3 regions of the Monashia sp. HAY1-5C genome follow, and region 3 is predicted to be linked to each of the others. Evidence: predicted binding sites of a transcription regulator. Region 3 holds the regulator's gene; each other region holds the start of a gene.

Region 1 (3,253 bases), on a different contig from region 3:
CCCCTTGTCGACGTAGCGCGTCAGACCGACGAGGGCGCCCCGTGCGTCGGGGCGCCAGTACGGCGCGAAGAGACCGGAGAAGGCCGGCACGAAGTAGGCACCGCCGTTGTCGTCGACGCTCGCCGCCAGCGTCTCGACCTCCGCGGCGTCCTCGATGATGCCGAGGTTGTCGCGCAGCCACTGCACGAGCGACCCGGTGACGGCGATGGACCCCTCGAGCGCGTAGACCGGCTTGTCCCCGCCGAGGCGGTAGCAGACCGTCGTGAGCAGGCCGTTGTCGGACGCGACGATGTCCTCGCCGGTGTTGAGGAGCATGAAGTTGCCGGTGCCGTAGGTGTTCTTCGCGGTCCCCACGTCGAGGCAGGCCTGGCCGAAGGTCGCGGCCTGCTGGTCGCCGAGGATGCCCGCGACGGGCACGTCGATGAGGATGCCTGGCTTGCACGTGCCGTACACCTCCGAGGACGAGCGGATCTCGGGCAGCATCGACATCGGCACGCCCATCGCGGCGCAGAGGTCCTCGTCCCACGACAGGGTCCGCAGGTCCATGAGCAGGGTCCGCGACGCGTTCGTCACGTCGGTGACGTGCAGGCCGCCGTCGCCGGCCCCTCCGGTGAGGTTCCACAGCAGCCACGAGTCGATGGTGCCCATGAGCAGCTCACCGTCGCGAGCGCGCTCGCGGGCGCCGTCGACGTTGTCGAGCACCCAGCGGACCTTCGGTCCGGCGAAGTACGTCGCGAGCGGGAGCCCGGTGACCTCGCGCCACCGGCCGGCGTCGCCGCGGGCCGCGAGCTCGTCGCAGATCGCCTGCGTGCGGGTGTCCTGCCAGACGATGGCGTTGTGCACCGGCTCGCCCGTGGTCCGGTCCCAGACCACGGTGGTCTCGCGCTGGTTGGTGATGCCGACGGCCGCGACGTGCGTCGCGTTGAGGTTGGCCTTGCCGAGGGCGCCACCGACCACCTGACGCGTGTCGGCCCAGATCTGGGACGCGTCGTGCTCCACCCACCCGGCGCGCGGGAACACCTGGCGGTGCTCGAGCTGGTCGACGGCCACGACCCTGCCCTCGCGGTCGAACACCATGGCCCGGGTGCTCGTGGTGCCCTGGTCGATCGCGACGACGTGGCTGCGCTGCTCGGTCGGCATGACGCCGACCGTACCGTGCGGGCGCCTCGGCATCACGGCTCCGCGGCCCACACCTGTGGACAGGACTGCGACACAAGCACTTCCGAGTCCACCGTCCAGACTGCAGGCTTGACCGCCATTCGAACACCTGTTCTACTTGAGAGAGGTGACCACCTGGCGAGAGGAGAGCGGCGATGCCCTATCTCGACGCGCTGCCTGCCGGGTCTGCGGGTGGTCGACCCGCGAGGGTCCGGCGCATCCTCGCCACCGACCGGGCCCGGCTTGGGGCTGCGGTCGTGGTGGCACCGGTCCCCTTTCGCGTCGAGGGGCTGGACGCGGCCGGTGACCGGGTGCTGTCGCAGGTGGAGGCGCTGGAGCGGGCCAAGGCGCGGCTGGAGTCGCGGCTGCTGGAGGCGTACGCCGCGTTGCACACGATCCAGGAGCAGCAGCTGGCGCGACTGGCCACCGCCGCGCCGGTACCGCTGAGCACCGAGCGGGTCGTGGCGGCCGAGATCGCCTGTGCGACCGGGGTCGGGCAAGGCGAGGTGTCCCGCCGGCTCGAGCTGGCCCTGGCGCCGCGCCGACACCGGGTCCTGCGCGAGGCGCTGCGCCGAGGAGCCACGAGCCTGCACCGGGCCCTGACCCTCGTCGCCGAGACGCGCGCCCTGCCCGACCACGCCCTGCCGGCCCTCGAGACCACGGTCCTGGCGCCGGCCCCCGACGGGACGGTCGCCACGCAGCAGCTGTTCCGGGCCCGACTGCGCCGCACCGTCACCGCCGCCGACCACCGGTGCAGCGACGAACGCCGCCGTACCGCCACCGCGCGCCGGGGCGTGTTCGGGCGCCTGACCGAGGACGGCATGGGCGTCATCACCCTGACGGCCACCGCCGAACGGGTCGTCGGCGTCCTGGACCGCGTCGACGCGTTGGCCCGCGCGGCCCGGGCCGCCGGCGACGGGCGCACCCTGGACCAGCTCCGTTGCGACCTGCTCACCGACCTCGCCCTCTTCGGCACCACCCCGGGCGGGCATGACGGGCAGGCCCTCGCTGGAGCGGCATCCGGGTCGACGGCAGGCCCGGACGCCGGCCCGGATGCCGGCCCGACGTGCGGGCGCTGGCTCACCGCCGCGCCGGCGGCGGTGGTGCGCATCGTCGTCCCGTTCGAGGTCGCCACCGGGGCCTCGGACGCCGCGTGCGAGCTGCCGGGGCACGGTTGGGTGACCGCCGCCCACGCCCGCGCGATCATGACCGCGCCCGGGTCGGTGTGGCAGCGCCTGGCAGTCGACCTGGACACCGGCACCGCCGTGCAGCTGTCCGCCGACTGCTACACCCCGACCCGCGCCATGGCCGAGCACGTCCGGGCCCTCGACGGGACCTGCCGCGCCCCCGGCTGCCAGGTCCCCGCCGAACGCTGCGACCTCCGACCACATCACTCCCTGGCCGGCCGGTCCGACCCGGGTGACCAACCTGCAGGCCCTGTCCCGCGGCTGCCACCACCCCAAGACCGCCGGCGCCTGGACCGCCCGGCGCGACCACCATCCCGCCGCCGGACCCGATGACCCCGACCGGGGTGGTGGAGGTGGTGGAGGTGGTGCGGGCCGTGGTTCCGGGGCGACGAGGTGGACCACCCTCGCCGGTCGCGAGTACGTCACCTACCCCAAGGACTGGCGCGAAGCCCTCACCGACCCCGGCGCCCGCCCATCCGATACGGGGCCACCCCAGACAGACCGGCCCGATCCGGCGATTGTCCGGGAACCCGGCGCTGAACCCGAGCCGCCACCGTTCTGAGCACGTCGGCTGGCTGAGCCGGTCCTTGGCCTCTGCAGCGTGGGTGGCCGAAGGCCGACGCCCGCGGCCGCTCGTCGCTCCGAGGTGAGCCACCGCCTGTCGACGGGGTCACAGTCAACGCCTCGACGGCGCACAGGCCACGTCCAGACTTCGCGCCTAGCCTGCGGCGGAGCGGCATGCGGCACGGTGCCGGCCGCCGTCGAGGGGAGGGCGCCATGGCCGATCTGGGATGGCCCGAGATGCTCATCATCGCCATCGCCGCGATGGTCCTCTTCGGCTGGAAGCGCCTGCCCGACGCCTCACGCAGCCTCGGCCGGTCGATCCGCGTGTTCCGCTCCGAGATCGC
Region 2 (3,253 bases), on a different contig from region 3:
TCGCTTCCCGGAAGGCTCGCCGACGCGGACGGTGTCGTCGGAGTCGTCCACTCGCTCAACGGTTTCCACGGGACCGCGTACGGGTGGCGAGTCGACCTCACCCAGGCGCTGTGGCTGGCGGTGCTGCTGGTCGGGGGCGTCGGACTGCTGCGGGCTCCCTACCGGCGCGACGTCCTGCTCGTCGCCCTCGCCGTGCTCGGCATCGCGGCGTTCACGCTGCTGTTCCAGGGGCGGTCCCGCTACGTCTTCACCTTCGCACCGCTCGTCGTCGCGCTCGCCGCGATGACCCGGACGGGCGTCGGGACGCGGCATCGCCGGCCGCGTGGTTCCGACGCCGCGTCCGCCGCGGGCTGACGCGTCCGGTCAGTCGATCGAGCCCCGCACGACCGCGTCGACCGCCGACAGGGCGTCCGGGTCGCCGGTACGCGCCAGCCCGCCGGCCATCGGCCGGTTCCACAGCCAGCAGTCGAGGTCGGCGGCGGTGCCGCACACCTGGGGCGACGACGCTTTCGAGGCGTCCGACCCGTCCGAGAGGTCCGTGCCTGCCTCCATGGTGGGCCCGTCGGCGACGAGGAACCGCAGCAGGTCGATGTCGCGGCCCTCGTAGGTGCCGGTGACACGTACCGGGGTGACGGTCCACGTGTGCATCGTGTCGACGGTGACGACGGTGACCGGCGCCCCGAGCGGCGCGTGCTCGAGCCCCGGCTCGGGCTCGTAGCCGCGCATGATGCGAAGGGCCTCGTCGACCCCGTCGGCCGCGAGCCGGGCGTCGATCGCGGCGCGGTCCTCCGGCGCGATGCCCGCGGTGGCCTCGGCGTCGAGGCGGTGCACGAGGGCCTCGTGGGCCTGCCTGCGGCGGATGTAGCCGGCGGTGTGCTCGTCGGCCCACATCCACAGCTCGGTGTCGGGTGGGAGCTGCGAGAGCTGCTCGTGCAGCCGGCCGCTCGACGCGTCGAAGGCCTCGACGAGGGCGGCACGGCCCTCCGGTCGCGGCGGCCGCGCGTCGCCGTGCGCCTCGACCTGCTCGGCCGTCGTCAGGCGGTTCTCGGCGATCTCACCCCAGAACCACTGGACGTCGGCGAGGTGCCACAGCAGGTCGTCGGCGTCCCAGTCCGGGCACGTCGGCACGGTGGTCCCGGCCGGTACGCCGGCGAGGACCTCGCGGAAACGGGCCGACTCGGCGGCGAGGTGGTCGAGGAAGGGAAGGTCTGCACCCGATGGGGCAGAGGGCATGCGGACTCCTTGGTCGTGCGAGCGGTCAGCGGACTCCCGCGACGCGGAACTGGACGGAGATGCGGGGCCCCATCGGCTCGGACGTCTTCGGGACCGCATGGTCCCACGTGCGCTGGCAGGAGCCGCCCATCACCACGAGGTCACCATGGCCCAAGGGGTAGCGCAAGCTCTTCTGCGTCGTGCCGGGGATCGCACCACCGTCGCGCGGGCGCAGGGCGAGCACCCTCGGCGACCCGAGCGACAGGATCGCGACCATCGTGTCGCTGTCTCTGGAGCGCCCGATGCGGTCACCGTGCCAGGCGACGCTGTCGTGACCGTCGCGGTACAGGCACAGCCCCGCCGTGACGAACGGCTCGCCCAGCTCGCTCGCGTAGTGCGCGCTCAGTGCGTCGCGGGCCTGGTCGAGCAGGGGGTGCGGGAGGCGTTCTCCGGCCGCGTAGAACTTCGTGAGCCGCGGGACGTCCACGACGTTGTCGTACATCTGCCGCCGCTCGGCGTGCCAGGGCACGTCGTGCAGGAGGGCCGAGAACAGCGCGTCGCCCGCCGCCAGCCAGCCGGGCCGTACGTCCACCCACGCCCCGTGGGCCAGGGCGTGGCGGCGCAGGCCGGTGCCGACGTCGCGCAGCGTCATCTCGTCGGTGAGGTCGAGCAGCGACCCCTGAAGGGTGAGGTCCATGCCGCCACTGTAACGCACCAGGTCGAACACGTGTTCGAGACTGCGCGCGGATCTCGTCGGCCGGTGCCGCCGTCCTTCCCGGGCGCCGGTGCGGTGGCGTAGGAGCCTGCGGCGCGTGCGCGCGTCGTGACGCCGGCCGCGGGGGAGAATGGGCCCATGCCCCTCTACCGCGACGAGGCGATCGTCCTGCGCACGCACAAGCTGGGCGAGGCCGACCGCATCATCACGATGCTGACCCGCACCCGCGGGCGCGTGCGGGCCGTCGCCAAGGGCGTCCGGCGGACGAAGTCCCGGTTCGGCTCACGTCTCGAACCGGGCATGGTCGTCGACGTCCAGTGCTACGAGGGCCGCAACCTCGACACCGTGACCCAGGTCGAGACCCTCGCGCCGTACGGCGACGCGATCGCCCGCGACTACACGGCCTACACGTGCGCGACGTCGATGCTCGAGACGGCGCTGCAGCTGACCGAGGAGCACGAGCCCCAGACCCAGCAGTACCTCCTCCTCGCCGGGGCGCTGCGCTCCCTGGCCGAGCGCACCCACGAGCCCGGCCTCGTCCTCGACGCGTACCTGCTGCGCTCCCTCGCCGTCGCCGGTTGGGCGCCGAGCTTCGTCGACTGTGCGCGCTGCGGCGCCGACGGACCGCACCGCGCCTTCAACGTCCAGGCGGGTGGGGCGGTGTGCTCCTCGTGCCGGCCGCCCGGCTCGACGGCGCCCGCGCCGGAGACGTTCGAGCTGCTCGCTGCCCTGCTCTCGGGCGACTGGGACCTCGCCGACGAGAGCGACCCGCGCCACCGCCGGCAGGGCAACGGCATGGTGTCGGCGTTCCTCCAGTGGCACATCGAGCGGGGGCTACGCTCCCTACGGCTCGTCGAGCGCGCCTGAGCCCGAAGCCGATCCGTCCACCGCACCTCCCACCGACCGGAGAGCCATGCCCGCCGCCACCCCGTACGCCCGGCCCTTCCCGCACCCCTCGGGAGCCACCGCCCCGGTCATCCCGGCCGGTGCGCTGCCCGGACACGTCGCGATCGTCATGGACGGCAACGGCCGGTGGGCCAACCAGCGCGGGCTGCCGCGCACCAAGGGCCACGAGGCGGGAGAGGCGTCGCTGCTCGACGTCGTCGCGGGCGCCATCGAGGTCGGGGTCACCCACCTGTCCGCGTACGCCTTCTCGACGGAGAACTGGCGCCGGTCGCCCGAGGAGGTGCGGTTCCTCATGGGCTTCAACCGCGACGTCATCCGCCGCCGCCGCGACCAGCTGCACGAGTGGGGCGTGCGGATGCGGTGGGTCGGGCGCGCGCCGCGACTGTGGCGCTCGGTGATCAAGGAGCTCGAGGTCGCCCA
Region 3 (3,253 bases):
TCAACCTCAAGACCTTCTACAAGGTCGACTGGGCCAGCAGCGGGTTTGAGCCGGGCGAGATCGACCTCGTCGACCCGGCCACGATGTTCGGGTACCGCGTCGAGATCCGTCCGAAGCTCGTCAGCTACGTGTACCGATTCGGGGACGGCACGAGCGAGGGTCCCACCACCTCGCCCGGTGGCGTCTACCCCGACGGCGACATCGTCCACACCTACCGCAGACCGGGCACGTACACGTCGCGGGTCGACGTGACGTTCGGCGCGGACTTCCGCATCAACGGCGGCGCGTGGATCTCGATCCCCGACACGGTGACCGTGCCGCAGCCGGGCACCCCGATCACCGTCAAGGAGGCGCGGAGCGTCCTCGTCCGCAACTAATCGTCCGACGACCCGCGGTGGCGAACCACCGGGCCGTCACTCGGCGATGGCGGCGCCCCTACGAGCCTCGAGGTCCGTGCTGTCGCGCAGGTCCCACAGCTCCTTGGTCTGGAGGATCCAGTAGGCGCAGAACAGGACGATGATGATGACCTCGCAGATCAGGATCACGTGGTCGAAGCCGTGCAGCGTCAGGTGTGCGAGCACCGTGAGGGCCAGCAGCGCAGCCAGGGTCCCGGCGATGACGAGGTACCACCTCTTGTACCCCGCCGCTTCTTGGGTCGAGGTGTGTCGGTCCTCGACCCGGAAGGCGCTGAGGACCATGACGGCGATGACGCCGGCCACCATCGTCGCGGCGGCGATGCCGTGGCTCAGGGCCACGAAACGGTCGGGCAGCGCGAGGAAGAGCACGAGCTCGAACACGACCACGGCACTGCACGCCGCGGTGACGAGCAGGGTGCGCACCGGTGGTCGGCGTGCGGGGTCCCTGAGCTCGGCGCGTCGCAGCCATGCCGTCACGACGAGGGCGAGGAGACCCACGGCGACCAGGGACCACACGCTGTTGTCGACCGCGTCGGAGATGGCCGTCGTGGGCAGGGCGAACGGGTTCGGCGCGCCTGCAACACTGCAGCGATCGTCCGGGACGGTGGGCACCATCGCGACCACGAACGCCATGAAGCCGGAGAAGTTGAGGAGCACGTCCTCCTCCGACGAGTGGCCCTTGTAGACGACGAGGGCGGCGCCGAGCGCGCAGAGGCTGCCGACGAAGACCGTGCGCGCAGGGGTGAAGTAGTAGGCGCTGATCGAGCCCAGCCAGCACGACCGGTTCGTGCCCCACCACCACTGGAGCACGACGGACAGCAGCAGCATGAGCAGCAGCGCCACCATGCCGCCCCGCAGATAGCGATACGTGAAGACGACGTCGCGGTCGGGCCGGTCGGGCATGGCGTCCTCCTCAGGCACTGTGCTCCCAGAGTGGCGAGTCCAGGGTGCGGATACCTCACGACGCGCCGCGGAGGATCCGCGACGCGCCCGTGATGTGGCCGCGGTGGGGGCTGCTCAGACGCGACGCAGGACTGCGGTCACCTTTCCGAGGATCGTCGCATCGTCGCCGTCGATCGGGTCGTAGGCCTCGTTGTGAGGCAGCAACCACACGTGACCGTCCTTGCGCTTGAAGGTCTTCACCGTGGCCTCGTTGTCGAGCATCGCCGCGACGATGTCGCCGTTCTCGGCAGTCGGCTGCTGGCGCACGACCACCCAGTCGCCATCGCAGATCGCGGCGTCGACCATCGAGTCGCCCTGGACCTTGAGCAGGAAGAGCTGCCCCTCGCCGACGACCTGGCGGGGCAGCGGGAAGACGTCCTCGACGACCTCCTCGGCGGTGATGGGCACCCCGGCGGCGATCTTGCCGAGGACGGGGACGTACGACGCCTCGGGGCGCGTGTCACCGGAGTCGGTCTCGACGTCGTGCTGGTCGGACGCTGCGGCGCGCCCGCGGCGCCCCGTCGCGTCTCCGGCGTCGGGGGAGACGACCTCGAGGGCGCGCGGACGGTTGGGGTCCCGACGCAGGTAGCCCTTGCGCTCGAGGGCGGCGAGCTGGTGGCTGACGCTCGACGGGCTGGCGAGCCCGACGGCCTCACCGATCTCGCGCATGCTCGGCGGGTAGCCGCGTCGGTCGACGGAGTTGCGGATCACCTCGAGCACGCGCCGCTGGCGCATCGTCAGCCCATCGCCCTTGTCGCGGTCGGGAAGCTCGGTCACGCCCATGGTGTCCCCTTCGTCGGCGGCCCCAGGCACCCCGGTCCCGGCGCTCGCGAGGCCAGTGTCAGTGGTGACTGGTGTGGTTGGTGGTGTGAGGAAAGCGTACGGGGTTCGAACACAGTTGCCAAACACCTGTTCGAAGCATGTCTCGACTTCATCGACCAGACGTGCTACAACTCGTACAGGCGTTCTATCGAACACATGTTCGCAAGTCAGCAGCAAGGGGAGGTCAGCATGAGCGTGGTCGCCATCGAAGCCGTTCGCCGGCAGCGGGAGACGGAGGTCGGGGAGTCCGACTTCGTCTCGCGGCCGCAGCTCGTCCTCGTTCCCACCGGACGCGCCGCCGTGCGGGCCGCCCGTGCCGCCCGCCCGCGGATGCGCCTGACGCGGTTCGGCCGCCTCGTCGTGACGCTCTTCGTCGGCGCCGTGGTCCTCGCCCTCGGGATCGGCCTCGCCGGTCAGCTCGCCTCGGCCACGGGTGCACCGCGCACGATCACGGTCGAGTCAGGTCAGACCCTGTCGGGCATCGCGGCTCGTGAGCTCCCGGGCCTTCCGGTGCGCGAGGGGGTCGTCGAGCTGCAGCTGGCCAACTCCCTCTCGACGTCGATGATCCACACGGGCCAGCGGCTCGTCATCCCGGCTCCCTGACGTCGCCGTTCGTGCCGCCTCCCGGCACGTCCCCCGACCGCCGCGTTGGCTCCACCTTCAGCGGCTGGCCCTCCAGGCGCTTCGACCCCGTCTGGTGGCCCGGACGCCGCACCCCTTCGGGTGCGGCGTCCTGCTGTGTCCGGCTTCGGCCGCCCTGTGGATGAGGCATGGACGCTGGGCGCCGGTCCCCGGGCCTGTGGATGCACCTCTGCCCGCGAGCGATGTCCTTCCTACCGTGGGGATCTCGGGAAGGGGAGCGCGCATGCGGTACGAGGTGGACACGGGCACGGTCGACGACGCCGCCGCGACGGCAGACTGGGCGCTCGCGCGCCTGACCGTGGTGAGGCCGGATCTCGCGGTCGAGCCGGTCGGGGTGGCGCTCGCCGGCGGCATGCTCGCCGCATCCGTCTCCCGGATCTCGCTCGCCTGGCGAGAACGTCTTCGTGAGGCCCGTGTGGAGCTGCTCGGCC

The links. Region 3 encodes LexA, which represses DNA repair genes until DNA is damaged. Its sites were predicted from a motif close to TCGAACANNTGTTCGA; they were not measured.
Region 1: the regulator LexA is predicted to act here: its motif matches at 1,260-1,275, upstream of ACR9ZK_RS00470 (HNH endonuclease signature motif containing protein).
Region 2: the regulator LexA is predicted to act here: its motif matches at 1,932-1,947, upstream of ACR9ZK_RS15340 (alpha-ketoglutarate-dependent dioxygenase AlkB).

The regions. Positions count from the first base shown of each region.
Region 1 covers NZ_JBPGXG010000002.1:1,695-4,947, forward strand. Annotated here, with positions in the region: gene glpK (glycerol kinase GlpK) at 1-1,140, opposite strand, end outside; gene ACR9ZK_RS00470 (HNH endonuclease signature motif containing protein) at 1,314-2,678, shown strand; gene ACR9ZK_RS00475 (twin-arginine translocase TatA/TatE family subunit) at 3,123-3,253, shown strand, end outside.
Region 2 covers NZ_JBPGXG010000104.1:1,757-5,009, reverse strand. Annotated here, with positions in the region: gene ACR9ZK_RS15350 (hypothetical protein) at 1-354, shown strand, start outside; gene ACR9ZK_RS15345 (maleylpyruvate isomerase family mycothiol-dependent enzyme) at 364-1,233, opposite strand; gene ACR9ZK_RS15340 (alpha-ketoglutarate-dependent dioxygenase AlkB) at 1,259-1,909, opposite strand; gene recO (DNA repair protein RecO) at 2,066-2,794, shown strand; gene ACR9ZK_RS15330 (isoprenyl transferase) at 2,841-3,253, shown strand, end outside.
Region 3 covers NZ_JBPGXG010000011.1:40,066-43,318, reverse strand. Annotated here, with positions in the region: gene ACR9ZK_RS03180 (PKD domain-containing protein) at 1-377, shown strand, start outside; gene ACR9ZK_RS03175 (hypothetical protein) at 414-1,319, opposite strand; gene lexA (transcriptional repressor LexA) at 1,434-2,141, opposite strand; gene ACR9ZK_RS03165 (LysM peptidoglycan-binding domain-containing protein) at 2,370-2,783, shown strand; gene ACR9ZK_RS03160 (hypothetical protein) at 3,046-3,253, shown strand, end outside.